DNA from 4 places in the Thalassolituus sp. genome. Region 1 is predicted to be linked to each of the others. Evidence: predicted binding sites of a transcription regulator. Region 1 holds the regulator's gene; each other region holds the start of a gene.
What was found. Region 1 encodes sigma-54, which starts transcription at its own class of promoters, with help from an activator protein. Its sites were predicted from a motif close to TGGCACNNNNNTTGCTNT; they were not measured.
Positions count from the first base shown of each region.

Region 2: atzF (allophanate hydrolase) is a predicted target of sigma-54. The motif match lies at 4,181-4,198, and genes of this name have one in related genera.
Region 3: AC5E51_RS05020 (CmpA/NrtA family ABC transporter substrate-binding protein) is a predicted target of sigma-54. The motif match lies at 2,535-2,552, and genes of this name have one in related genera.
Region 4: nirB (nitrite reductase large subunit NirB) is a predicted target of sigma-54. The motif match lies at 2,978-2,995, and genes of this name have one in related genera.

Region 1 covers NZ_CFHJLR010000015.1:36,849-44,189, reverse strand. Annotated here, with positions in the region: gene AC5E51_RS11645 (formate/nitrite transporter family protein) at 1-246, opposite strand, end outside; gene yjgA (ribosome biogenesis factor YjgA) at 603-1,115, opposite strand; gene mgtE (magnesium transporter) at 1,163-2,518, opposite strand; gene AC5E51_RS11630 (HPr family phosphocarrier protein) at 2,648-2,917, opposite strand; gene rapZ (RNase adapter RapZ) at 2,930-3,805, opposite strand; gene ptsN (PTS IIA-like nitrogen regulatory protein PtsN) at 3,823-4,281, opposite strand; gene hpf (ribosome hibernation-promoting factor, HPF/YfiA family) at 4,285-4,587, opposite strand; gene AC5E51_RS11610 (RNA polymerase factor sigma-54) at 4,652-6,211, opposite strand; gene lptB (LPS export ABC transporter ATP-binding protein) at 6,356-7,081, opposite strand; gene lptA (lipopolysaccharide transport periplasmic protein LptA) at 7,078-7,341, opposite strand, start outside.
Region 2 covers NZ_CFHJLR010000008.1:66,331-73,671, forward strand. Annotated here, with positions in the region: gene AC5E51_RS07730 (CYTH domain-containing protein) at 23-1,039, shown strand; gene tfpB (type IV pilus assembly ATPase TfpB) at 1,043-2,818, shown strand; gene AC5E51_RS07740 (3'-5' exonuclease) at 2,916-3,407, shown strand; gene AC5E51_RS07745 (GNAT family N-acetyltransferase) at 3,439-3,999, shown strand; gene atzF (allophanate hydrolase) at 4,237-6,072, shown strand; gene AC5E51_RS07755 (GntR family transcriptional regulator) at 6,082-6,762, shown strand; gene urtA (urea ABC transporter substrate-binding protein) at 7,031-7,341, shown strand, end outside.
Region 3 covers NZ_CFHJLR010000005.1:21,111-28,451, reverse strand. Annotated here, with positions in the region: gene AC5E51_RS05025 (ABC transporter permease) at 1-918, opposite strand, end outside; gene AC5E51_RS05020 (CmpA/NrtA family ABC transporter substrate-binding protein) at 1,019-2,338, opposite strand; gene AC5E51_RS05015 (hydrolase) at 2,777-3,313, shown strand; gene AC5E51_RS05010 (YgiQ family radical SAM protein) at 3,492-5,705, shown strand; gene AC5E51_RS05005 (acetyl-CoA hydrolase/transferase C-terminal domain-containing protein) at 5,747-7,341, shown strand, end outside.
Region 4 covers NZ_CFHJLR010000005.1:35,765-43,105, forward strand. Annotated here, with positions in the region: gene nirD (nitrite reductase small subunit NirD) at 1-245, opposite strand, end outside; gene nirB (nitrite reductase large subunit NirB) at 307-2,871, opposite strand; gene AC5E51_RS05070 (nitrate reductase) at 3,500-6,163, shown strand; gene cobA (uroporphyrinogen-III C-methyltransferase) at 6,168-6,923, shown strand; gene AC5E51_RS05080 (MAPEG family protein) at 7,050-7,341, opposite strand, start outside.

The DNA.
Region 1 (7,341 bases):
GAATACACCGGTCAGCAGGTCGAACTTCATCAGGTAGAGCATGATGAAACCTACCGGGAACAGCACAGCCCCCAGAATTGGCGAACCACTTTTCATGGCGACGGTGATCGCGAATACAGCAGCCAGAGCCAGAATAGCCCCAGCCATAAAAGCACGGATCAACGTGTCTTTGGTCGACATGAATATCTTTTCTGCACCGCTATCCACCATTTTTGTGGCGAACTCAGAAGGCATTAAGTAGGACATAGCATTTCCTCATTATTTGGGGGTGTTCTATCGGCTTTAAAATGAAAAACGGCGTCGCCCCAGTCAGTGATTAACCGATGGGTATCGACGCCGTTATCGAATTTTTTCTGAATTTTTTAAGAGCCGCCGTTGGCTCAACAGGGATTTTGCAACCGTCGTGCCATGTTTAAAAAATGTCAATAAAACCCCATAAAAACAGTGGCTTAAGACAGGGGGTTAGATGCTCATTGAGTGTCGGGGAGAACCTGCGGTGCACGACGGTGCGATAGACAGGTGCATGCAAAACAAAAAATGCGCACTAAGTGCGCATCTTTATATAAGGGTAAGAGGGACGGGGGGATAACCTGATGAAGAGCTCAGGCGTTGCTGTCGATTTCTTTTATCAGCTGGAAGAGTTTCTTGAATGCCGTTCCCGGCTTTGGTGGCTCAGCCTGCATTTCTTTCTGCGCATTGCGCACAAGGTTGCGTAGTTGTTGCCGGTCTGTGTCTGGGTAGGTATCCAGAAATTCATTCATTGCCTTACCGTCATTGATAAGGCGATTACGCCACTGCTCCAACTGGCCTATCCGGCGACCGAAGGCCTCGCTAGAAGGATCGAGCATATCGATTGCTTCTTGAATCGCGTCGATATCTTCAGAGCGCATTAGTTTGCCGATGTATTGAAAGTGACGGCGGCGGGCTTCGTGTTTTTTAATACGACGGCTCTCTTCCAGCGCGGCCATTAGCACATCGGTAATCGGAAGGTCAGTCCATTTGGCAGGCGGAAGATTGCACAGAGTTTCTCCGAGTTCCTGATAGCGATGCATTTCACGCTTCATTTCAGTCTTACTGACCAGTTCGTATTCGATGTCGTCGTCTTCGTGGGTCATAAGAACTCCGGAGTATTCAGTGGTGATCAGCTCAGCGACTGGTCAGCTTACAGATAGAAGATTGTGGCGAGCCCGAGAAATGACAGGAAGCCGATCACGTCGGTGACGGTTGTCAGTACTACGCCACCGGCGAGTGCCGGGTCGATGCCACGGGCTTTGAGTATCAGTGGTAATGCCGCGCCCGTGACTGCAGCGACCAGTAAATTAATGATAATCGCAGCGCCGATAATGGCGGCGATGCCCGGATCGTTGAACCAGAGCAGAGTAATGACCGCGATGACAGCCGCCCAGAGCACGCCGTTAATGCCTGCGACGATAATTTCCCGGTTAAACAGCCAGCGGAAGTTTGCGCTGGAGAGATGCCCCAGTGCCTGCCCGCGAATAACCAGGGTCAGGACCTGACTGCCAGCGATGCCGCCCATACTGGCAACGATGGGCATCAGTACAGCAAGAGCGACCACCTGTTCGATGGTTTTATCAAACAGGCCGATGACGGCGGAGGCAGCCAGTGCCGTAAGCAGGTTAATGCCCAGCCAGACAGCTCGACGGCGGCTGGTTTTCAGCGCCGGAGCAAAGGTATCTTCTTCTTCATCCAGACCCACGGAACTCATCAGCGAGTGGTCCGCGGTTTCCCGGATAACGTCAACCACGTCATCGATGGTGATACGACCGATAAGTTTGCCCTCTGCATCGACAACCGGAGCCGATACAAGGTCGTGTCGTTCGAACAGTTTGGCAACGTCTGTGTCCTGCATGGTGGCAGGGATCACCCGGGCGTCGGTGGTCATCACCTCACGCACGGTCTGGTTGGGATCGCTGACAAGAAGCTTGTTGATGGTCAGGATGCCAATAAATTCGTTGTTCCGGTTTACGACCAGAAGGTTATCCGTCATTTCTGGCAGCGTCGGGTGGCGACGCAGGTAACGCATAACAACTTCGAGCGTGATGTCAGGACGGATGGTCACCGTATCGGTGTTCATCAGACCACCGGCGCTGTCCTCCGGGTAGCCCAGTACCTGTTCAAGACGGGTACGGTCCTGCTGGTCCATCGCGTCGAGTACTTCCTGGGTAACGCGTTCAGGAAGTTGCTGCAGGATGTCGGCGACGTCATCGGCGTCGAGGTCTGAAGTGATGTCGACCAGTTCTTCGGCACTCAGGTCCGACAGGAAGTGTGCCTGCAGGTCTTCGCTTAAGTACTGGAGTACTTCACCTTCGAGTTCTTTGTCGACCAGATCCCAGAGCACTTTACGTGCTTTCGGCGGGGACGACTCGATCAGGTGAGCAATATCGGCAGGCGCGAGACCAGAATTCAGGATGCGCTCTACTTTATTCAGGGCACCACTTTCCAGGGCAGCATTAAGGCTGTGGAGTTTTGCTTTTGCCTTTTCTGTGTGCTGAGCCATGGCCGGAATCCGGAGTAAATCGGGTTAACTGATTCTAGCCTGATTGCTCGGTTGATACCACGAAAGTACTCGCAGTTTTGGGCCTAATCAGCTGTTTTAGCGGGGATAATCGTGAAATTTTCCTGAGGGCTATTCTTCTTCATCGAAGCGACGATCAATGAGATCGGTAATGGCATCGACGGCAGCTCCTTCGTCACTGCCTTCCGCAGTCAGAATCAGTTCAGTGCCTTTGCTGGCAGCCAGCATCATGACGGACATAATGCTTTTGCAGTCGACCATACGCCCGTCCTGGCCAATCTTAAGCTGGCTGGAGAATGCTGACGCAGTAGATACCAGTTTGGCCGCTGCGCGGGCATGCAGGCCGAGTTTATTTATTATAAGAACGTTTTTCTGGATCATACGGTGTCCGGATTATGGAGTAGGCAGGTTCGCTGCTCGTGCGAGTTCACGATGACGCACCTGGACGTTCGGGTATTTCATTCGGTATTCGGTGGCGAGTTGCTCAGCCAGATAAACGGATCTGTGCTGACCGCCGGTGCAACCAATGGCGATCGTCATATAGCTGCGGTTAGCTTCGATCAGACGGTCAGTCCATTGCCCCAGAAAGTCGCTGATCGATTTTCGCATTTCACCGACGACGTCATAGCTGTTCAGGAATAATTGTACTTCGCTGTCGAGGCCTGTGAGCTTGCGCAGGTCTTCACTCCAGTACGGATTGGGCAGATGGCGCACATCGAACACGTAGTCTGCGTCGGTGGGGATACCATGCTTAAATCCGAACGATTCAAATAATATCGACATTTCACCGTTGGGGCGGTCTGCAACCCGCAGGCGAATCATGCTGCGCAACTCGTGAACTGACATGTGCGTTGTATCTAATGTCAGATCCGCCATGTTGGCGAGCGGATCAAGGAGGTCTTTCTCCTGATCGATGGCTTCTGCAAGTGACAGCTCGTGGGTTGTCAGCGGGTGCTTGCGTCGTGTCGCACTGAATCGCTGTAGCAGAACTTTTTCAGAGGCGTCGAGATAAACCACATCAAGCTGATAGTGATCATTAGGCAGGTCGAGCAGTAGCTTCTCTATCGGCTCTTCTGTGGCCGAGAGATTGCGAGCATCAATACTGACCGCAACCCGGGTCAGCTTGTCATTGGCGTCAGCCTGACTGGCAAGGGCAGGCAGTAGCCCGATGGGCAGGTTGTCGATGCAATAGAATCCAAGATCTTCGAGCACGTGCAGCGCACTCGACTTCCCCGATCCTGATCTTCCGCTGATGACTACCAGGCGCATATTCGACTCCGTGATTACTACCGCTCTGCGATCGCTCGCTGGAAAAGACGTTTGGCGTCTGGCGCGTTGCGCAAAGCTTCGCGATATTCCGCCTGATTAAAGTTACTGGCGAGTGTCGCCAGTATCTGAAGGTGTTCGTCGGTTGCTTCCTCGGGGACTAACAAAGCAAATACGAGGTCGACCGGATTACCATCGATAGAATCATAGTCTATCGGGGTATTTAATCTCAGAAGAACGCCCAGCGCTTTCTGGCACTGCAACAACCGGCAGTGCGGGATGGCAATACCTTCTCCTATCCCTGTGCTTCCCATGCGCTCGCGTGCTAACAGGCGTTCGTAGATATCGTCTGCGGAGGCATCGCCGATTTCTTCAGCAACCAGAGATGAAAGTTGTTCTAACAGTTTTTTCTTACTGGAAACGGTCACGTCAATGACGGACCGTTCCGGTGTGAGGATATCCTCAATACTCAAAGACATGCTTCAGCCTTGACCGTGTTGGCGCGCGACCTGCTTCTCTTTGTGCTTAAGAACCTGACGGTCCAGTTTGTCGACCATCTGATCAATGGCGGTGTACATGTCTTCGTTTTCTGCTTTCGCGTGCAGGTCGTGACCTGTGATGTGTATCGTCCCTTCGGCCGTCTGGCGATCTTTAACGACGGTCAACGTGATCTGACCTGTGGTGATGCTGTCGCTATGGCGCGTAAGCTTCGACATTTTATCTTCAACGTGCGCCTGCATCGCTTCCGTTACTTCTACATGATGACCACTGATATTGATTTGCATGCCAAGTCTCCTGTGTCGCTGGCGGTAGGTGAATCAGAATCTGTTCACATTGATATAACAGACTCTAAATCAACTGCTTACGTTCATTCGATGGTGGTATCAGCATAGCCTCGCGGTATTTCGCTACCGTGCGCCGTGCCACTTTGATGCCCTTTTCACCGAGCATCGTTGCTATCTTGTTGTCACTGAGTGGCTTACGCGTGTTTTCGTCCGCGATCAGTTTCTTGATCATCGCCCGGATAGCCGTCGATGAACACTCTCCGCCGCTGTCGGTGCTGACGTGGCTGGAGAAAAAGTATTTAAGCTCAAAAATCCCACGTGGGGTATGCATGTATTTCTGGGTGGTTACCCGAGAGATCGTCGACTCATGCATACCTACGGCTTCGGCGATGTCATGGAGCACAAGTGGCTTCATGCCTTCATCACCTTCTTCAAAGAAGTCTATCTGGAATTCAACAATTTTGGTTGCGACTTTGAGCAGAGTGTCATTGCGACTTTGCAGACTTTTAATAAACCAGCGTGCTTCCTGCAGGTGATCTTTGAGGAAGGTATTGTCAGCACTGCTGTCTGAGCGGCGAATCAGTGATGCGTAGTCGGCATTCACCCGCAGCTTGGGCGCAATCTCTGGATTCAGCTCAACACGCCACTCGTCTCTGATCTGGCGGACGATGACGTCTGGAATAACGTACTCGGATTCTTCTGAGGCAATGCCTGCACCCGGCTTCGGGTTAAGCTCTTTGATCAGTCGCATGACTGACTTGAGGTCATCTTCCTTCAATTTTGTGCGGCGCATCAGTGACTGATAGTCGCGACTACCGAGCAGGTCAATGTGATCACGTATGATCAGCTGCGCTTCGGTGAGCCAGGGGGTGCCCTGAGGCAGTTGATGCAGTTGCAGAAGCAGGCATTCGCGGAGGTCGCGGCAGAAAACACCCGCCGGATCAAATTGTTGCAGGCGATGAAGAACTGCCATCACTTCTTCTTCTTCGATTTCGAGTGACGGGTCCATCGCTTCAATGACGTCTTCAACTGTCGTGTGAAGGTAGCCATCATCGTCTACACCATCAATCAGCATGGTCGCAACTTCGCGGTCAGCATCTGACATTGGGGTCAGGTTTAGCTGCCAGAGCAGGTGATCCTGCAGATTGTCGCTGGTGGCGTAGCGGGAATCGTAGTCAAAGTCTTCGTCTACCGGCCCGGAGCTTGATGCGACTCCGGCGCTGACCTGATAGGTATCTTCCCACTGGCTATCTACAGGCAGGTCATCGGGCAGTTTCTCGCTCGACCATTGCTCATCGAGAGATTCCTGGCCGCTCTGATCGTCGTAGGAATTGTCATCGTAGGAATTGTCGTAATCCTGATTGTCAGAGCTGCTCTCACGGTCTTCGCGGCTGTCTCTGTCGTTGTTATCGGAATCAGAACTGCGGGAATCGTTGTCGGACTCGTTGCCTGAGTCGCTGTTGTCATCAAACTCTTCGCTTTCCAGCATTGGGTTGGAATCCAGCGCTTCCTGAATTTCCTGCTGAAGGTCCAGCGTTGAAAGCTGGAGGAGGCGGATGGCCTGTTGCAGCTGAGGCGTCATCGTCAGCTGCTGGCCCATCTTAATCTGAAGGGATGTCTTCATATAACTCGGTAATTACGACCTGAAAATCGAACCATCTTTTTGTTTGATGCACCTAGCATTATAGGCAAAGTCCTTGTGTATGGAACCTATTTTGCTTACCAGAGTAAATAGATAACTCTACAGTACGTGACATCGGTCAGAGTTTCAAAGACGGAAATCGTCCCCAAGGTAGACTTCGCGCACCTGCTCATTGGCAAGCACATCTTCAGCCGTGCCTTCGGCGATAATGTGGCCACCACCAACGATAAAAGCCTTTTCGCAAATAGCGAGGGTCTCACGCACGTTGTGGTCGGTAATCAGTACGCCGATGCCCCGCGCCTTGAGCTGACGGATAATATCCATGATGTCCGAGACTGAGATCGGGTCTACACCAGCAAAGGGTTCGTCGAGCAGAATGAACGAGGGCTCTGCAGCCAGCGCTCTGGCAATTTCGACACGACGACGCTCACCGCCGGATAGCGCCATGCCGGCGCTTTCGCGGATGTGTTGAATATGAAATTCGTTCAGTAGCTGCTCGAGCTGTTCAGTTCGCTGCTGGCGATTGAGATCTTTACGGGTCTCAAGAATGGCCATGATGTTATCTGCAACACTGAGCTTGCGGAAAATCGACGCTTCCTGCGGCAGGTAACCGATGCCTTTGCGGGCACGGCCGTGCATTGGCAGGTGGCTGATGTCTTCGTCGTCGATCATGATGCGACCACGATCGGCTTGCACCAGGTTAACAATCATATAGAAACAGGTCGTTTTGCCGGCGCCATTAGGGCCCAATAAACCAACGATCTGGCCGCTTTCAACGCGGATAGATACGTCTTTAACGACTTCGCGGCCGCCGTAACTTTTGGCCAGATGTTCTGCCTTCAGTGTTTTCATTCTGTCGCTGCTTCCGGAGATTCTGTCGTGTCAGACTCTGAGTCAGATTCGGACTCAGGTTTTGGCGGCTGGATAACGACTTTGATCCGGCCGGAGTCTTCATCTGTGCTGTCGGTCGACGACTCGGCGGTGGTGCCATCAGCACGCACGGTCTCTGTTGCCATGTCGTAGGTGATGCGTTCGCCGCTGAAAATATTGCCTTCCTGTTCCAGTTCAGCATCGCCAGTAATAATGATGCGGCGCTCGCTGGTGTAGTAATC
Region 2 (7,341 bases), on a different contig from region 1:
AGCGACATAAAACAATAGCGCGATGGCAAAAGAAATTGAACTGAAACTCAGGCTCCAGCCTGAAGATATCCCGGCGCTGGTCAGCTGGCTTGATAACGAAGCGACAGCAACGGGCCAGAAAACTCTGAATAACGATTATTTCGATACGCCTGAGCTGGCGCTGTCTGCCGCGCATTCAGCATTAAGAATACGCTCGACGAACTCGGGATTTGAACAGACTTTCAAGGCCCGCAGTCAGTCCAGCAGTGGTGTTCAGGTTCGTCACGAATGGAATTGGCCTTTGCCTGAAAGGCAGCTTGATCCATCGTTGCTGGCGTTACCAGAGGTACAGGCGTGCTGGCCAGAATCGGCAGCGAGGGATCGTCTTACGACGGTGTTCAGTACTGACTTTGAACGTCGCAGCTGGCTATACACAGCTGCGGATGGCTCGGAGATTGAAGTGGTAATCGATCAGGGCAGTATTCTTGCCAACGGTCAGTCGGAACCTCTGTGTGAGTTGGAGCTTGAGTTGGTTTCAGGTGATGCCGCTGCAATGTGGCCTTTATCAGAAGCGCTGCATGACGTGGCGCCCATGTGGTTGAGTGATATTTCCAAAGCCGAGCGTGGCTACCGCCTGGCTGGAGTCGGGTCTGCATCGTTTCACGGCGCAACAATTGATGCAGAGGGCGCCGGTTTGCCTGAGCAGGCGTTTGATCTGCAGCGGGCGCTTGAGTATTACCTTTGGAGTGATGGCGACTTACAGGCCATCTGGCAGTCAGGCTACCCCATTGCGCGGCTTATGAGCAAAGAGAGTGTACTTTGGCAATTGCTCGACAAGAGTCTCTCTATGAAGTCAGAGCATCTGCTGAAGGATAAAGCAGCAGCGAAGGCATTAACGTGTGCGGTTCAGCAAGTGGCTGGAATGTGCACTGAGTCGCAGCTAGGCCGAGAAAGTATCCGTGATCGCTGGGACGAGGCTCGCAGCCAGGTAGGTGATGTGATTGAATGCAGTGAGACATCTTCGTTATCAGCTTCTTTGAAACAGTTACTAAAGGATTAATGCATGCAGGCGACGCCAGACCGGGTACTCAATCTGTCGACACTGGTGAGTGATCTACACCGCGATGGCCTGCTCACCGAAGATGATCACCAATTGGCCCTGACGATTCGCAGAGGGGCGGATGACGCTACTCTGCATCCTCTGACCCTGATCGCCCGCCAGCGTTACAAAGACGCCCGCGTAGACGGCAAAGTGCTGACTGAGCACGCATTGATTGAATGGTTGGGTGAGCGTGAGTCGATGGATGTGATCAATATTGATCCACTTGAGATTAACGTATCTGCGGTAACTGAGGTGATGTCATACGCCTTTTCAGAGCGGCACAAAATCCTCGCGGTGAAAGTCAGTACTGATGAGGTGGTGGTGGCCTGTACCGATCCGGATTCATCAAGCTGGGTCGGTGACCTGGAACACGTGACCCGTCGCAATGTGAAACGGGTGTTAGCTTCGCCATCTGATATCAGTCGCTACCGGGTTGAGTTTTATCAGTTAGCAAATTCGGTCTCTAAGGCGCGCAAAGATCATTCTGGTATCAGCTCGGTGCAGAACCTGGAGTCGATGCTGGAGCTGGGCAAAGCGAAAGCGCCTGACGCCAACGATGAACATATCGTCAATATCGTGGACTGGTTGCTGCAGTACGCCTTTGACCAGCGCGCCAGTGATATTCACCTTGAACCGCGTCGCGAAACAACGCACGTGCGTTTCCGTATTGATGGTGTTCTTCATAATGTCTACGAGTTACCAGCCGCAGTAGGTATGGCCGTGATTGCGCGGGTTAAGTCACTGGGGCGTATGAATATTGCTGAGAAGCGTAAACCTCAGGACAGCCGCCTGAAGACTAAAACGCCCGAGGGTGATGAAGTCGAGCTGCGTCTGTCGACCTTGCCCACTGCTTTCGGCGAAAAAATGGTGATGCGTGTCTTTGACCCACAGGTGCTGATGCGCAGTTTCTCTGAAATGGGATTCTCGCGTGAAGATCGCCGTCGCTGGTCTGAAATGACTGACAATAATCACGGCATTATCTTCGTTACCGGGCCGACAGGCTCAGGTAAAACGACCACCTTGTATTCGACACTGCGCCAGCTGGCGACCAGTGAAGTGAATGTATCGACCATTGAAGACCCGATTGAAATGGTTGAGCCCGCGTTTAACCAGATGCAGGTCAACCCAACGATTGACCTGACCTTTGCGTCAGGGGTTCGCGCTCTGCTGCGTCAGGACCCGGACATTATTATGGTGGGTGAGGTGCGCGACCTTGAGACGGCCGAGATCGCTGTGCAGGCTGCGCTTACCGGACACCTTGTTCTGTCGACACTTCACACCAATGATGCGCCTTCGGCCTTTACCCGCTTACAGGAACTGGGACTGCCTGCTTACCTGATTCGCTCCAGTGTGATCGGTGTTATGGCCCAGCGTCTGGTGCGTACTTTGTGCCCACACTGCAAAGAGAAGCAGCCTGTCGACGAAAAGGTCTGGAAACAGCTGACTGCCCCTTGGCTGATGAAAACGCCAGAACACATCTATACTGCAAAAGGCTGTCTGGAATGCCGCGGGACAGGTTACCTCGGGCGAATGGGGATTTACGAAGTGATGCCCTTGTCTGAGTCGCTGGAGCCGCATATTAATGAAACAACGGATTACCAGAAGCTACGCCAGGCAGCGATGAAAGAAGGGATGCACAGTCTGCGCCTGAGTGGTGCTCATAAGGTCGCCGCAGGTATGACAACCATTGCAGAGGTCATGCGGGTCGCCCCAGCGAGCAGAGCGCTGTCTCAGTAGGTGACAGCCGTAAAGGCAGTAAAATAGTCACATTGAATAATCCGGCCTGAGCGTCCAGAATGCCGGCCTGAAATTAACGAGAATATGGCAGTTATTTGTGAGTAGTTCCCTTCCACCCATCATTGACGTCGAAGCCTCTGGATTTGGCCGGGGGAGTTTCCCCATCGAAATCGGCTTTGCTCTCGAAGACCGGGAAGTGCACAGCTATCTCATCAAGCCTGTCAGCCACTGGACGCACTGGTCAGAAGAGGCCGAAGCGATCCACGGCATCAGCCGCGACAAACTTGAGCAGGAAGGTCTGAGCATTCGTGATGTCGCCCTGCTGCTCAATGAGCACCTGTTCAATAAAACTCTCTACTCTGATGCATGGAGCTTTGACAGCTCATGGATTGGCCGCCTGTTCGAAGAAGCTGAGCTGGTCCAACGCTTTCGCATCGAAACCATCAACAAGCTACTGACCATGGAAGAAATGGAGCGCTGGGCAGACACTAAAAGCACACTCTGGAATGAGTTAGATGTCGACCGGCACCGTGCTGCCAATGATGTGAAAGTCCTTCAGGAAACCTTCAAGCGGGTAACGGGCAACTAAGGTGGGCCTGAGAGTCGAGTGCCTTTACGGCGTGGAAATAAGCCCGGTTCTTGAGGAACTTGCCGACCTGCGGATTCGGATATTCCGCGATTTTCCATACCTCTACGACGGCTCGGAAGATTACGAGCGTGCTTACCTCGCCACCTACACCAAGTGCCCTGACAGTATTGTGGTGCTTTGCTGGGAAGGCGACCATCTGGTTGGAGCATCGACCGGTCTACCCTTAGCGGCGGAAGTCGATGAGTTCAGAGCTCCGTTCCTGAAAGCGGGAATCAATGACAAGGCGTTATTCTACTGTGCTGAGTCTGTACTCCTGCCTGAGTATCGGGGTAAGGGAGTGTATCGACAGTTTTTTGATGCTCGGGAGAAGCATGCACGTGCCCTTGGGTTATCCGCCTGTGTCTTTTGCTCCGTGGTACGGCCCGATGATCATCCTTTACGCCCAGAGAACTACCAGTCACTTGATCCGATCTGGAAGCATATGGGCTATCAGCCTATGGCGGGTATTCGCACGTCTTTTGCCTGGAAAGACGTCGATGCATCGGGCGAGTCGACCAAACCTATGCAGTTCTATCTGAAAAACCTCTTCTGAAATCTGTGTTGCTCTTTAGTACGAGTTGGTGCAAATTGGTGCAATGCAGCTACATCGAGCTTTCTTCTAAAGCGCCATCCGTACTTTGTCTGACTTTCTGTTTGTGAGTTAGATGCTCTTATCTCGATAAACCCGTTAAAAATCATAATGTTATAGATTCCCCTGTCTTGCCTGACGAATCTGGCACAAGTGTCGCTACGAATCTTGTATACAAGTATGAATTCAATGGCGGTTGGCATGACAGAAGTAACGACAGGAATTGGCTGGAATCTGAACGATTGGGCCCGGGCATATAGGAATGGCGCTGATGTAGGTGAGCTTTTACTGGCCACCCGGAAAGCGATTGCTGCAGACGAGCTGGATACGAATGGATTGCCCCGCAATGGTAGCGCCTGGATTGCGCTAGCCAGCGAGGAACAGCTTACTAAACAAATAAGTTACCTCGAAAACCTGAAAGCTGCAGCGGACGATGAGGGCAGAAACCTTCCCCTTTTCGGTGTGCCGTTTGCCGTGAAAGATAATATTGATGCTGCGGACTTTCTCACCACGGCGGCGTGCCCTGAATATGCCTACGAGCCGGATGATGATGCTTTTGTTGTTCAGCTTCTGCGTAAGGCAGGTGCCATCGTTATGGGGAAAACCAATCTCGATCAGTTCGCAACCGGACTGGTTGGTACTCGCTCGCCATACGGTGCAGTGAACAACGTGTTTAATCCTGAGTATATTTCTGGCGGCTCAAGTTCTGGTTCTGCGACTGCGGTTGCAAAGGGCCAGGTGGCCTTTTCGCTCGGTACCGATACCGCTGGCTCTGGCCGGGTGCCTGCGGGCTTTAATCATATCGTCGGTTTAAAGGCGACTGTAGGCGCTATCAGTGCTTCGGGCGTTGTTCCAGCATGCCGAAGTCTTGATTGCGTTTCTGTCTTTGCGCTCAATAGCCGCGATGCCGAGCGCATTTATGAAATTGCTGCGCAATTCGATCCAGCAGATGGCTACGCCCGCTCACGTACTATGGTGCGTAATGAACGTATCCAGACATTGGGTATCCCTGCAGATGCACCATGGTTTGGAGATGACATACAAAAAGCGGCGTATGAAAAAGCCTGTGAGCAGGCTGTTGATGCAGGCTTCGATTTAAAAACAATCGACTTTACGCCCTTGTTTGAGCTGGCCAGCCTTTTATATCAGGGCCCATGGGTGGCCGAACGCTATGCGGCTGTCGGCGAGTTTCTGAAACGGGATTTACCGGGTATTAATCCGGTCGTAAAAAACATCATTGCTGGTGGCGTTAACGGTACGGCAGTGGATGCATTCAAAGCAGAGTATCGCCGCAAAGATCTGGTGCGCCAGATACAGAGTATTTTTAAAACAGTGGATGCGTTATTTGTTCCCACTGCTCCTCGATTTCCGACGATGGCAGACGTTGATGCCGCCCCGGTTGAGGTCAACAGTCAGTTAGGCACTTACACAAACTTCGTCAATCTGGCCGACTTATGTGCCTTGTCGTTGCCTGCGCATATGCGTACCGATGGTTTACCGTTTGGAGTTACTGTTATTGCACCTGGATGGCACGAGCTGGCTCTGACCAACTTTGCTGGCCAGTGGCAGTCACACCTTTGCTTAGCCGAAGCGCCTGTGATGCTGGGCAAAAAAGAAGATACTTCTGTAGTCGTTGCCGTTGTGGGTGCCCATCTGACCGGGATGCCTCTGAACCATCAGCTGACTAGTCGTCACGCGACCTTGTTGGAACAGACACTCACCGCCAACAAGTATCAGCTCTATGCTCTCGCAAATACAGTACCTCCGAAGCCCGGTCTGGTGCGCCTTAACGAAGAGGATCTGAAGAGCGGCGAGGTTACAGGGAATCAATTAATCGTCGAGCTGTGGCGTTTAGATCAGGCGGCCTTTGGTTCTTTCGTTGAAGAAATTCCGCAGCCGCTTGGTATTGGAACTCTTGAGCTGGAAGACGGCCGTCTGGTGAAAGGCTTTATCTGCGAACCAGAGGCGGTGGCGAGCGCAACGGACATTAGTCATCTCGGCGGCTGGCGGGCCTATATCTCATCACTGAACGCATAAGGTCATGTTGTGAACCTTGCCGAGAAAGTATATCGACAGCTGAAAGAAGATATCTTCGACTTCAGAATGCTACCCGGAGATCGCTTCAGTGAAAGTGAAGTTGCAGAGCGTATGCAGGCCTCCCGGACACCTGTCAGGGAAGCGCTGTATCGCCTGGAGCGCGATGGGTATGTGCAGGTGTACTTCCGTAATGGTTGGCAGGTCAGGCCTTTTGACTTTCGGTATTTCGAAGAGCTCTACGATGTCCGCATTCTGCTGGAGTGTGAAGTGGTTCGCCGCCTGTGTATGGAACCAGACCGGGCGGAACGCTTAGCGGGACTGGTCACCATCTGGTGCTGCAAGCCCTCACAGAGGCAGGTTGATCCTGTTGATGTAGCGTTTCTGGATGAGGAATTTCACTTCGGACTATTGGAGTGTGGCCAGAACAAGCAAATGGAAGCCATTCATAAAGGCGTATGTGAGCGTCTGAGGATCGTAAGGCGCCTCGACTTTTATGAGCCTAGGCGTATACAGGCAACATACGATGAGCACAGTAGTATTCTCAGTGCGATTCTTTCGGCAGACAGCTCTCGTGCAACGCGAGATCTTACTAAACACATCGAGGTCAGTCGCAATACTGTTCGCGAAATAACAGTTCACAGAATTCAGGAAGCGCGACAACGATACTCCACCGACTTATCAAGGAAATAGATACGCACGCTTTCAAGGCAAAAAAAACAACTCGCTGAGCACTATTGGTGCGAATTATCTCCTCAAGACCGGAAATGCTCCTCTGGGGGGCACTCTTTGCCAGAAATTGCCGAAAAATAAGGCATGAAAACTGGTACGGCGATTGCTCTAACTAGATCGGTTTTATAGTTGCCCGCTCTTACACACCCCCAAGAGAAGAGTCGAGGCCGGACATAATCCTGACCATAAAAAGGAAATAATTATGAAAAAAGTAAGTCTCAAAACTCTGATGAAAGCGTCACAGATTGTTGGTATGACAGCGATGGCTGCAGGCGTAAGCATTGCGAATGCAGCAGATGACACCATTAAAGTCGGTGTCCTGCACTCTCTGTCGGGTACTATGGCAATTTCAGAAACTACTCTGAAAGACACTGTTCTTATGATGATCGAAGAACAGAATAAGAAGGGCGGCCTGCTAGGTAAAAAGCTTGAGCCAGTGGTTGTCGACCCAGCATCTAACTGGCCTCTGTTTGCAGAAAAAACCCGTGAACTTCTGGAAAAAGAAGACGTTGATGTGATCTTCGGTTGCTGGACTTCAGT
Region 3 (7,341 bases), on a different contig from region 1:
GGTGATAACGGCGACCATAATCCGGCCTAAGGAGTCAGAAGAGCCGTTCTGGAATTCGTCCCAGACGAATTTTCCAAGACCTGGGTTCTGCGCAAGCATTTCCGCCGCGATCAGTACCATCCAGGCAATACCCAGAGAAAGACGCAGACCGGTAAATACCATTGGGATAGATGAAGGAAGTACGATCTTACGAACGTGTTCCATATAGCTCAGGCGCAAGACCTGTGACACATTCACGAGATCTTTAGGAATAGATGCGACACCCACTGCGGTATTAATTACCGTTGGCCACAGGCAGCACAGCATGACTGTGATCATGGAAGTCACGAATGATTTCGGCACCATCGGATCGTCTGATACATAGAGAGCAGATACCACCATAGTGACGATAGGGAGCCAGGCTAAAGGTGATACTGGCTTAAAAATCTGGATAACAGGATTGAATGCGCTGTAAAGGTTAGCACTCAGTCCAATAACGATACCAAATGGGATAGCAATCAGTGAGGCAAGAACAAAACCACTTAATACGGTTACCAGGCTGGTTCCAATCTGATCGATGTAGGTTGGCTTACCTGTGTAGTCCCGGATTTTCGGAACGTACGTTGGGTCTTGTTTAACGCGGGCAGCGTTACGTTTTTCCTGACGCTCGTAAAACGCTTCGGCTTTTTCACGTTCAGTGAAGTGTTCAGAGAGCAGACCTTTGGTCTGGGTAACAACGTCACCTGGTCCGGGGAATTGCCCCAGAGATGTATTGATATTACTGGCGGCGGCTTGCCAGATCATCAGAAAAACCAGTAGGCCGGCCAGTGGCAGACCGATAGTTTTAATAATCGTCTGGATATTTCCAGAAACATCTTCACCTTTCGCAATGCTTACAAAGGGTGAAATCCAGGCAATGTTCGACAGCGCAGTAGTCATAAAAACTCCTTCGGTCCGGACCATTGAGTCCGTTGACCCTTTTTAATGGGTGGGTGAGGAAAGCCTCACCCACTTTGTTGCATCAGACCGGATATTCAGATCAGATTTTCTCGGCGCCTTTCAGGCCGATTTCGAACTTCTTGAGGTACTCATTAGGCTTGCTACCGTCGTATACGATATTGTCGATGAAGCCTTTCTGAGCGGGTTTGAAGCCGGTTTCTGTTGCGAAATCCGGGAAGTCTTTCGCATCAAGCTTGCCTTCTTTGATCAGCTCTTTGGCTGCAGAAGCGTAGATGTCTGGGCGATAAACTTTCTTCGCTGTTTCCATGAACCAGTCATCTGATTTTTCTTCAGAAATCTGCCCCCAGCGACGCATTTGAGTGAGGTACCAGATGGCATCCGAGTAGTATGGGTAGGTTGCGTTGTAACGGAAGAACACGTTGAAGTCTGGCACTTCGCGCTTATCGCCTTTCTCGTATTCGAAGGTGCCTGTCATTGAGTTAGCAATAACGTCATAGTCAGCGCCTACGTACTGAGACTTAGACAGAATTTTTACTGCTTCAGGACGGTTCGCGTTGTTGTCAGCATCCAGCCAGGCTGCTGCACGAATCATCGCCTTAACCACTTTCTTATGAGTGATTGGGTATTTGTCTGCCCATTCTTTGCTCACACCAAATACTTTTTCTGGATTGTTTTTCCAGATTTCGTAGTCGGTAATAACGGGTACACCAATACCTTTAAATACGGCTTGCTGGTTCCATGGTTCACCCACGCAGTAACCGTAAATGGTGCCGGCTTCCATCGTTGCAGGCATTTGCGGTGGTGGAGTTACAGAAAGCAGCGCATCAGCATCAATCTGACCCGAGGTATCACCTTTATGCGGTGCGTAGTAACCCGGGTGAATACCGCCCGCAGCCAACCAGTAACGCAGTTCATAGTTGTGTGTTGAAACCGGGAATACCATGCCCATGTTGAATGGCTTACCGTCGGCTTTATATTTCTCAACGACTGGCTTAAGTGCATCTGCTTTAATCGGGTGAACTGGCTTGCCATCTTCGTGCGGGATGTGCTCTTTCATCTGGCTCCAGATATCGTTTGATACCGTGATGCCATTGCCGTTGAGGTCCATGCTGAACGCAGTGATGATGTGTGCCTGCGTACCGAAGCCAATGGTTGCGCCCAGGGGCTGACCAGCAAGCATGTGGGCACCGTCGAGCTGACCATCGATTACGCGGTCGAGCAGGACTTTCCAGTTAGCCTGTGCTTCGAGGGTGACGTACAGACCTTCTTCTTCGAAGTAGCCTTTTTCATAGGCTACAGCCAGAGGAGCCATGTCGGTCAGCTTGATAAAACCGAACTTCAGTTCTTCTTTTTCTGCCCATTCCTCAGCGGATACCAGAGGCGCTGACATGGTTGCCATGCCTGCGGCCAATACCAGTGCGCTTTTCACAAACGTGCGGCGCAGAGTTTTGATTCCTCGCATTTCCTTCCCCTTTTTAAAGCAACAAAAAAAGGCGCTACGACAGCACTGCTATTAGCAGGAGTCGAAAGCGCCTTTGCTTTGTAAATCTTGATTTGAAAATTGCGAACTTCGCCATTGAAGTTCTGAAATGCTTAATACAAGCACCGTGCCAATTAATTTATTAAATTGAAATAATTCCAGAGAAGCCTTGTTTCATGCAGGTTTCAGAGAGGTAAGGATTATATGGTTGTCAGTTTTAAATATGAGGTTGAGAATTATTATTAGATATCTGCGATTACCTTCGGCTTGTTTTGGTGCGGAGCGCTGATGTTTGGTGATACTCTGGTGCAGCTCGTATCGTAATCACTATAACCATTTGTGAAATAAGGAATTTTTATGCTCAACCGCAAGCGCACCGGCCTGATCATTGTGGATGTTCAGGGTAAGTTAGCCCGATTGATGCACGATTCCGAGGCAATGCACGCCTCTCTGAGAACACTGATTTCCGGCATAAAGGCGATTGACCTGCCGATTATCTGGCTTGAGCAGAACCCGGAAAAGCTGGGCGAGACATCATCTGAGTTAACGGAGCTTCTTTCTGGAGAACCCATCTCCAAGTACACCTTCAGTGCCTGTGGTGAACCGCGTTTCGTCGATGCTATTGAAGCGAGTGATGTCCATACCTGGCTGGTCGCGGGCATCGAATCGCATATTTGCGTGTATCAGACCGTACGGGATCTGATTGAGCTTGGGCGTAAAGTTGAGGTCGTTACTGACTGCGTTTCCTCGCGAACACCCGCAAACCGTCAGCTGGGAATTGATCGTATGCTGGATGCCGGTGCTCGCCCAACCAGCGTCGAAATGTGCCTGTTCGAGCTGGTGGGCAGTTGCAAGGTACCGGAGTTTAAAGCCGTATTGGATCAGATTAAGTAATCTCTACCGTAATATGGGCGAGGCCAGACACCTCGCTCAGCCAGCGCTTCACAGTTTATTACATGTCAGGTGTGAGAAAGCACCAACCATACAAGCCATAAAGCCGGTGTGCACATTGGCTCTGGGCTCTGATTTTGAGACAATAGCTGACCATACTCCTCGGTCTTTGCGGTTATCCATGAATCAGCCTTCCAGCCAGACGAACAAGCACTTGTTCTCCAACTATCCATACTGGGCAGAGTGCTTTGGCACCGCGCCGTTTCTGCCTATGTCCAGGGAAGAGATGGATCAGCTTGGCTGGGATTCATGTGACGTTATCCTGGTAACCGGGGACGCGTACGTTGATCACCCCAGTTTTGGTATGGCGGTCATGGGGCGGATGCTGGAATCTCAGGGGTTTCGTGTCGGCATCATTGCTCAGCCTGACTGGAACAACCCCGAAGACTTCACCAGGTTAGGTAAGCCGAATTTCTATTTCGGCATCACCGCGGGAAACATGGACTCCATGATTAACCGCTACACAGCCGACCTGAAAGTTCGCTCAGACGATGCCTACACACCGCATGGCGAGCCGGGTAAGCGACCAGATCGCGCGGTGATCGTCTATTCGCAGAAATGCCGGGAGGCCTATAAAGATGTCCCCATCGTGATTGGTGGCATTGAGGCATCGCTGCGCCGAATTGCTCAATACGACTACTGGACTGATCAGGTTCGTCGCTCGGTGTTGATTGATTCTGGTGCGGACATCCTTTTATATGGCAATGCAGAACGCGCGATTGTCGACCTGACGCATGCGTTAGCTCAGGGGCGGGAAGTCAAAGATCTGACCGATCTCCGGGGTACGACCATCGTCCGTGAAGCAACTCCGGAAGGCTGGGCAGAAGTCGACTCCACACGAATCGACTGGCCAGGGCGTATCGACGAGATACCGAATCCCTATGAGATGAAAGATACAGAGACCATGTCCTGTAGTACCAACGGAGACGGGGAAGAACAGGAAGGCAGCGCAGAAGACAATGATGTGATGCCGGTTAAGATTGTGCCTATGCCACTGCATCGAAAGGCCGATCTTGATCCTGAAACAACGGTCATTCGTCTGCCATCGTTCGAGAAAGTCCGCAACGACAGCGCGCTGTATGCGCATGCATCACGGGTGCTTCATCAGGAGTCGAACCCCTATAACGCACGACCGCTGGTACAGAAACATGGCACCCGTGAAATCTGGGTCAATCCGCCACCGATCCCCCTCGAAACCGACGAGATGGACAGCGTGTTCGGCTTCCAATATCAGCGGGTTCCTCACCCTTCGTATGGTGATGCGAAAATTCCGGCTTACGAAATGATCCGTTTTTCGGTCAATATCATGCGGGGTTGTTTCGGTGGCTGTACCTTCTGCTCAATTACCGAGCACGAGGGGCGGATTATTCAGAGCCGCTCTCAGGAATCGGTGATCAATGAGATTGAAGAAATCCGCGATAAGGTCCCGGGCTTTACCGGCACTATTTCGGATCTCGGCGGCCCGACCGCAAATATGTACCACCTGAACTGTAAGAGCCCTGAAATTCTTAAAAACTGTCGTCGTCTGAGCTGTGTTTTCCCGGGTATCTGCAAAAACCTGAAAACCGACCATAGTGCAACGACTCAGCTTTACCGTGCCGCCCGTGCACTGCCGGGAATCAAGCGAGTAGCGATTGCCTCTGGCCTTCGTTATGACCTGGCAGTCAAAGATCCCGAGTACGTTCGTGAACTGGTGACGCACCACGTTGGTGGCTATCTGAAGATCGCGCCTGAGCACACAGAGATGAACGTGCTTAACAAAATGATGAAGCCGGGCATGGGAACATACGATGCCTTTAAGCGCATGTTCGATAAATTCTCGAAAGAGGCGGGTAAAGAGCAGTACCTGATTCCTTACTTTATTGCGGCGCATCCGGGTACTGAAACCAAAGACATGATGAATCTGGCGCTGTGGCTGAAACGCAACAAGTTCCGGGTCGATCAGGTACAGACTTTCTATCCGTCACCAATGGCACTGGCAACCGCCATGTATCATTCCGAGCGTGATCCGTTGCACCGGATGAGCTACAAATCGAAGAAGATGCATATACCTCGTAAGCTTGAGGAGCGTCGTCTGCAAAAGGCTTTCCTTCGTTATCACGATTCAAGAGGCTGGCCTGCCTTGCGTGAGGAGCTGAAACGCATCGGGCGTACCGATCTTATTGGTAGCGGCCCGAATGCATTGATTCCGGCAGAGGATGAAGTACCTTCCAAGCGTCATCAACGCCCGGGTTTCAAACCAAAGGCGAGTGCTGCGAAACGCAAAGGTGGATCACCAACGAGTTCAACAAAACCCGGTACTGCAAAGAAGGCTGGCCCACGTAAGCGCCGCTGAACTCTGGTGGCTTGCTGACGTCCAACCTGGATATGGACGATATGACACAGCAGTTTACTTCTTACGACGATATGGTCGCGCAGGTTATTGAGACCTGCGGGCCGGACATTCGCCTGGCTACTATTCTGGGGCTAGGCAAACCCAACCGTTTAATCAACGCGCTGTACGATACGGTGAAAGATCGCAGTGATTTATCACTGACTATTTTCACCGCACTTTCTCTTAACCCTCCTGAGCCTGCCTCCGATCTTGAATCCCGATTTCTGACTCCCTTTGTCGAAAGGTTGTATGGCAAGGATTTCCCGCGGCTGAAGTACGCTGACGATATGAAGGCCGGTAAGTTGCCTGGGAACATTCACGTTGAGGAGTTTTACACTCAGCCCGGCAGCTATGTGAAATCCGCGCAAGGGCAACAGAATTACAACAGCCTTAATTACACAGAAGTGGCGGATGCTTTATCGACCAAAGGGATAAACGTTGTTTTTCAGCGAGTATCAGCTAACGACAGTGGAGAATATTCGCTCTCGTCGAATACAGATTTGACACAGGACGTGCTTGATCGAATACAGCAGGCAGGGCAACCCCGACCTTTCTGTGTCGGTGAAGTTGATCACAACCTTCCGTGGGTCGGTGGCAAGGCCGTCATGCCTTCTCAGTTTTTCGACGCTATCGTCAATGTTACAAGTACCAATGACCAGTTGTTTGCTTTGCCTCGTCAGCCGGTCAGTGACAGTGATTTTGCCATAGGCTTTTATGCGTCATTACTGGTAAAAGACGGAGGTACCCTACAGGTGGGGATTGGGGCATTAGCCGATGCCCTTTGCTACGCACTGGTCCTCCGACATACGGACAATGCACTTTATCGTAAGATTATTAACGCGCTGAACCCGGATGTTCTGGCGTCTGATCTGGTGCGGGAGTACGGGGGATACGAGCCTTTCGAAACCGGAGTATACGGTTGTAGCGAAATGGTGAACGAAGGGTTCAGGGTGCTCGTCGAGCAAGGCATTATGAAGCGGCGCGTGGTTGATGACCTGGCTCTGATGCGCAAACTTAATGCTGGGCAACTGTCCGCAGCGGAGCAGGAAACTGTTGAGTCTGAAGGTAAATACCTTCGTGGTGGATTTTATCTTGGCTCGCCGGAGTTTTATCAATGGATTGAAGAACAGGGCGCGCAACCGAATACATTAGAGATGGATCGCATTGGCCGCATTAACTCTGTCACCGGGCCGGACTATGAGCTTGAGGTTGAACAGAGGCGTCATGCGCGATTTATGAATATTTGTATGATGGCAACGCCGCTCGGTGGAGCTGCTTCTGAGACATTGCCTGATGGTCGCGTCGTCTCAGGCGTTGGTGGACAATATAATTTCGTATCCATGGCGGCGGATTTACCGGAAGCGCGTTCAGTGCTGATGTTACATGCTGCTCGCGGCGATAAGCAGGAAAGTAATGTCCGCTGGAACTTATCCAACCTGACGATACCTCGCCATCTTCGCGATATTTATGTGACCGAATACGGCATTGCCGATCTGCGTTTTGCGTCCGACGAAGAATGTATTCAGCGAATGCTCAGCGTATCGGCGTCGGGCTCAGTCACGAGTCTGAAAGAGCAGGCTGTTGCCGCCGGTAAATT
Region 4 (7,341 bases), on a different contig from region 1:
CCACTAGTAAGATCAAAGTGCTGCTTATAAAGCGGAGACGCTACCACAGGACGCTCACCTATCGAGCCCAGAATTCCGCGCGACAGTACGTTCGCCTTTCCGAACGGATCGTAGTTACTGATTGCGTATACCGTCTCGCCATCACCAAAGCGAAATATCGCTACTTGTTTTCCTTCTACCAGCGCACATACGCCAGTATCGGGAACCAGATCTTCAAGAGAACAAATATTTGTCCAGTCAGTCATCATTTTTCTCCTGCATGCAGCCGTTGCTGCATGCTTTAATTCTATTAAGGTCTGCCAGAGATCAGTGCTTCTCTGCCGTTAACTCAACCAGTTCGATACGCTCGTTATCAGTCGCCGGGCGCCGCTGTCCGCGTTCACGCACATAGAGAAGGTTGTTGTCTTCTTCAGCAGCATTAATAAAGTGACTGAAGCGCTTGAGCTTCTCTGGGGATTCAACCGTAGTTTTCCACTCACACTGGTAAGTACCCACAACACGAGTCATGTCATTTTCAAGCTCACCACAGATATCCAGCTTGTCATCGATAACGACTTCACGCAGATAGTCGAGACCACCTTCAAGGTTTTCCAGCCATACAGATGTACGCTGCAGGCGATCTGCTGTACGTACATAGAACATCAATACGCGGTCGATATATTTGATCAGGGTTTCATCGTCCAGATCTGTCGCAAACAGATCAGCATGACGAGGTCGCATACCACCATTACCGCAGACATACAGATTCCAACCGCTTTCAGTCGCAATGACACCAATGTCTTTTGATTGGGCTTCGGCACACTCGCGTGTACAACCAGAAACACCGAACTTAATTTTGTGTGGTGCGCGCAGTCCTTTGTAGCGATGCTCAAGAGCGACAGCCATGGAGACAGAATCGAGCACACCGTAACGGCACCAGGTGCTTCCTACACAGGATTTCACGGTACGAAGTGCTTTACCGTAGGCATGCCCGGTTTCAAGGCCAGCGGCAATCAGCTTCTCCCAGATTTTCGGCAACTCGTGGAGTTGTGCACCAAATAAATCGATACGCTGCCCACCAGTAATTTTGGTATAGAGATCAAACTCTTTAGCGATCTCACCAATGGCAATCAGTTTATCAGGGGTAATCTCACCCCCCGGTACGCGCGGTACGACAGAGTAAGTACCGTCTTTTTGCATATTGCCGAGGAAAATATCGTTGGTGTCCTGCAGCGGCATCAGATCATCTTTCAGAACATACTCGTTCTTGTACGAAGCCAGAATAGAACCAATGGTCGGCTTACAGATCTCACAACCGTGTCCTTTGCCGTGCCCCTGCAATACATCCTTAAAGCTGGCGTAGCCTTTCACTCGAATAATGTCTGCCAGCTCAGCACGGGTGTAGGCAAAGTGTTCGCACAGATCATTATTGACCTCTACACCCAGAGCTTCCAGCTCGGCATCCATTACCTGCTTGGTCAGGGCAGCACAACCACCGCAACCCGAGGTCGCTTTGGTCGCACCTTTAATGTCTCCCATGGTGCAGCAGCCACCTTGTACCGCAGCAGCAATGTCACCCTTTGATACGTCGTAGCATGAACAGATCTGAGCCGTGTCGGGTAATGCAGTTACCCCCAGGCCTGCAGGCGCTTCGTCACCCAGTGCTGGCAGAATAAGTGCAGCTGGATTACCCGGGATATCCATATCGTTAAGCATGAGTTGCAGCAAAGTACCGTAGGATTCAGTTTCACCCACCAGCACGGCGCCAAGCAGTTTTTTACCGTCGGCAGAAACAATAAGTCGCTTGTAGACTTCTTCGATGTCGTCACTGAATACAAACGACTGAGAACCCGCCGTATGGCCATGCGCATCACCTATCGATGCGACATCCACGCCCAGCAGCTTAAGCTTGGTGCTCATATCAGCACCCTTAAAAGCAAGTTCCGGGGTTTTCAGATTTACCAGGGTGTCTGTGATGTGAGCCGCTGTGACTTTTGCCATCTGGTAGCCCGGTGCGACCAGACCGAAAATTTTACTGTCCCAGAGCGCACATTCGCCAATTGCATAGATGTCTTCTTCTGAGGTCTGACAATAATCGTTAATGACAATACCGCCGCGTTCGCCGACGTCGATGCCGAACTGTCGCGCAAGTTCATCCTGAGGGCGAATACCTGCAGAGAACAGAATCATATCTGTTTCAAGGTGTGAGCCGTCGGCAAAGTTCATGCGATAGCGGCATTCTTCGCCGGCGACAATTTCTTTGGTGTTTTTTTCAGTGTGTACTGACACACCCAGAGATTCGATTTTATGTCGCAGCAGATTACCGCCGCCTTCATCGAGCTGCACGGCCATTAAGCGCGGAGCAAATTCAACAACGTGGGTATCAAGGCCGGCTTCTTTAAGTGCATTTGCTGCCTCAAGGCCAAGCAGACCGCCACCAACAACAACACCCGTTTTGGATACTTCAGCGGACGCAGAAATTGCTTCAAGATCTTCAATCGTACGATAAACAAGGCAGTGATCCTGATCCTTACCCGGAATCGGTGGAACAAATGGATAGGAACCCGTTGCCAGCACCAGTTTGTCGTATCCTTCTATACGCCCGGTTGAGGTCGTAATGGTTTTGTTGTCGGCGTCAATTTCGACAACTTTCTCATTCTTTAAATAGGTAATACCGGAATCGTCGTATTCAGATTCTGTGGTGAGTGCCAGGTCAGCGGCGGTCGCCCCTGAAAAGTATTTGCTCAGCTGTACGCGGTCGTACGCAAGGCGAGGTTCTTCGGAAAAGGTGATTAATTCGAATTCTGAGGCTTTCTCAGATTCGGCCATAGTGGCGAGGAAGTTGTGGCCAACCATACCGTTACCAACAACTATGATGCGCTTCTTACTCATGGCGATGACTCTCTCTTATTCAGACATTCTTCTTGTCTCCTTAAATAAGTGCATCGTTGCTCTACTTACCCGCTACGCCGTTGCAGCAAACAGTATCGAATAGGCTTTAGCAATATGAGTGCCAAAGCGGTATCCAGAACCGCCAGATGCAATGGCAGGCCGTCGCGTCTGGTTTTCAGCCTGCCTGTCGGTGGGCTGGGAGTATCAGAACCACAGAGAAAAAGTGATCAGACTCCACTTTTCGCACCAGAAGAGTGCTCATTACAGTTTTATTGCACCCCAAAAAGGCAAATAAGATACAAGGTCACCAGTGACTTACCGAATCAACTTCTGAAAACGGGCCGGCCGATTCTGCTCACATATCACCAGGCTCAGTTGCCACGGGCGTTGAGGCGGGTCTGAGTATGAATAAATGACTAGCATCTCAGAGTTGGCACTCTTTTTGTTTACTCATTACTAAGACCTTGTGCATTGGCAGGGAGCCAGATTCAGCGGTCCAGACACCAACGTTGGTGTCGTCGTTTTGTGTTGTGTTTATGAGCATTGGCGCTCGCGGGTAACTCCGCGGGCGTTTTTTTTTGCTCACGAAAAGGCTTGAGAGTAGCAAGCCAACTATGTGGATAGCCCTATGAGTCATAAAAAGCTACAGGTTCAGACAACATGTCCATACTGCGGAGTAGGATGTGGTGTGGATATTTCTGTCGACGAGAAGGATATTGCGCCTGTCGCTGGAATGAAGTCGCACCCAGCAAATTTCGGGCGTCTATGCGTTAAGGGATCTGCGCTGCACGATACTCTGGATCAAACCGACCGTTTGCTACACCCGACAATGAATGGCCAGGCAGCTGATTGGGATACCGCACTGAACCTGGTCGCCGATAAGATCCGCCAGGTAGTCTCTACCCATGGCCCGGAAGCGGTTGCGTTCTACGGGTCAGGCCAGCTTCTCACAGAAGATTATTACGTCGCCAACAAGTTGATGAAGGGCTTTATAGGCAGTGCGAATATGGATACCAATTCGCGTCTGTGTATGGCGTCGGCTGTTGCTTCTTACAAACGGTCTATTGGCAGTGATACCGTACCGGGCTGCTACGAAGACCTGGAACAGGCTGACCTTCTGGTGATCACCGGAAGCAATGCCGCCTGGGCCCACCCTATTCTGTTCCAACGTATGGCTGCGGCAAAGAAAGCTCGCCCGGATATGAAGGTTGTTGTGATCGACCCTCGTAAAACAGCAACCTGTGACATTGCAGACCTGCATCTGCCAATAAAGCCGGGTTCCGATACTTCGCTATTTAATGCGCTGCTGACCTACTTACACCAACAGAACGCACTGGACACACACTTTATTGAGCAGTGTTCTGAAAACATCAGCGCAGCACTTGATGCCGCATCACAAGCAGCCGCTGATTTTTCTTCACTCGCTGATATTACTGATGTCAGCCAGCAGGACCTGGAAACCTTCTTCGCCTGGTTTCGCGATACGCCGAAAACGGTGACCTTTTATTCTCAAGGGGTGAACCAGAGCGTCGATGGAACTGATAAAGCAAACAGCATTATCAACCTTCACCTCGCCACCGGTCGTATTGGTAAGCCGGGTGCCTGCCCGTTCTCAATTACAGGGCAGCCGAATGCAATGGGTGGGCGGGAAGTCGGAGGTCTGGCCAACCAGCTGGCTGCGCATATGGACTTCTCCCCCGCCGATAGAGACCGCGTACGTCGTTTCTGGCAGTCACCTCGTATTGCAGAAAAGCCGGGCTTAAAAGCGGTCGATCTGTTCAACGAAGTCAAAAGCGGCAAAATAAAGTTCCTGTGGATTATGTCCACCAACCCGCTGGTCAGTATGCCTGATGCTGATGATGTTAAAGAAGCCATGAAACACTGTGAGCTGGTTGTCGTCTCAGATTGCATGGCAAACACCGATACAACCGCGGCTGCTCATGTACTGCTGCCCGCTGCCAGCTGGGGTGAAAAGAACGGTACTGTCACAAACTCTGAGCGCCGTATATCGCGTCAGAGAGGCTTCCTCCCTGCTCCAGGCGAAGCACGCCCTGACTGGTGGATAATTACTCAGGTTGCGCGTCGACTGGGTTTCGAGAAAGAATTTCCGTACGAGCATCCGGCCGATATTTTTGACGAGCACGCGCGGCTTTCCATGTTTGAGAACAAAGGCACGCGGGACTTTGATCTCAGCGGCCTGACCAATTTAAGCCGCGAACAATACGATGCACTCGCTCCGATTCAATGGCCGGTTAATGATAACTACCCTTCTGGCCGTGCACGTTTTTACGACGATGGATATTTCTATACTGAATCAGGAAAAGCGAAATTCATTCCTGTCATTGCAGTGCCGCCCGCGGCATCAGAAACAGGTCTGAGCATGAATACGGGGCGAGTACGTGACCACTGGCATACCATGACCAGAACCGCGAAAGCGCCTGTTCTGGCCCGACACATTGCTGAACCTTATGCGGACTTTCACCCTGAAGATGCGATGCGTCTCGGCATCAGGGACAACAAGCTGGTCAGACTCTGGAGTAACCTCGGAGAGATTATCGTACGCGCTCATGTCCGCAGTGATATGGCGCAGCGTAAGGGCGAAGTTTTTGTTCCCATGCACTGGACCAGTCGCTACGCCAGCAAAGCCCGCATGGGTACTCTGATCAACAAAGATCATGATCCAATTTCTGGTCAGCCTGCCCTTAAGATCACTGATGTTGAAGCGACTATATTTCCAACCGAGTGGGAAGGCTTTCTACTGACGAATAAAGACCTGGGCAGCCTTGATACCGATTACTGGGTTTACAACGTTACAGATACTGGCCACATGTACGAAATTAGTGGGCAAAACGATCCGGTTGAATTCATCAGCTCAGTCAGAAACCAGTTTGAGTCCGATAACTGGGTGATGTTCAGTGACCCCGCGAACCTGCATTATCGCCTGTGCCTGGTTGAGGGTAACCAACTCAAAGCGGTTCTCTTTATACATCAGGATTATGACTTCAGCAGTCGACAGTGGTTGATCGACACGTTTGGTCAGAAAGAGCTGTCAATGCAAGACCGCCGAGCCATCCTTGCTGGCCGCCCTCTTGGCAAAGTGGAAGATAAAGGAGCCATTATCTGCTCCTGTTTTCAGGTCGGTGAAAATACGATCAACAAAGCGATTGCCGATGGCTGTACCAGTGCAGATGAACTGGGCGGTCAGCTCAAATGCGGCACGAACTGCGGCTCTTGTATACCAGAGCTGAAATCTCTTATTGCGAAATACCAGCCCGCAGAGGCTGTGGAGTAAGACAATGAAAAATACACAGAAGCAACCCGGTAAAGTCTGGCTCGTAGGCGGTGGTCCCGGTGATCCTGAGCTGCTGACGATAAAGGCAATGAGAGTGATCAGTCAGGCAGACATTGTGCTATATGACAGTCTGATTTCTGATGAAATTCTCGATATGCTGCCGAAGAAGTGCACACGGATTCATGTCGGAAAGCGCTGCGGTGCGCACAAGATGACTCAAGTCGACATTCAGAAACTTCTGCTCACCAGCGCTCGTAAATACGCCCGCGTAGTTCGCCTTAAAGGCGGTGATCCGTTTATTTTTGGTCGGGGAGGTGAAGAGCTGGAATATCTCCAGAAGCACGGTATCGAAGTTGATATTGTTCCCGGAATTACCGCCGCTGGCGGCTGCGCTGCCGCCGCCAAAATACCACTGACTCATCGCCAATACGGAAATGCTTTGATGCTGGATAGCGGTCACAGTCAATTCGGTGAGTATCAGAAAAGCCAAAGCCCTACCCGAGTATTTTATATGGGCGTTAAACAGGCAGGGATGATCACAGCGAGCCTGTTAAGTGAGGGGCTGTCAGATTCTACACCTGTCGCTCTGATTGCTAACGGGACATTACCAGATCAGGAAGTACATACGGGTGTACTGATGGATCTGCCTTTTTTAGCTGAGCGATATTCCGGTGCAGGCCCTGCGCTGATCATCGTTGGCGAAGTGGCGGCGTTCGCTGCCCGCAACCAGGTTCAGGCCCACGGCGAAGCCGTGGCGTGAGCATACCGGCGCAAGCCGGATTCCCAAGTAAGCTGTTGGTCCAATGCTGAAAAGCGAACTTTAGGACTCGCCCCACCCCGCAAGGCCTGGGGCTTTTTTTTGAGCTGAGATTCCGAAATTCTGAGATCAGAGAGCCAAAATAAGTAGGCACCGCATGGCCAGCACAGCCAGAAAATTGATGGTAAATACAAGGCCTCTAAGGCGAACATTGTTCGTCAGAATCTGAACGCCACGGTGAATCACGCGCCCGAGAATAAATACCCAGGCCAAAGCAATAGAAACGATATTGCTGTCCAGCGCCTTCATCATCAGGACCAGGCAGGCAATATAGAAAAATACCGGCCATTCAAACTGATTACTGAGATTGGCTGATATTCTGGGTTCCATACCCTTACAAAGGGAAGCTGCTTTTTCTGAC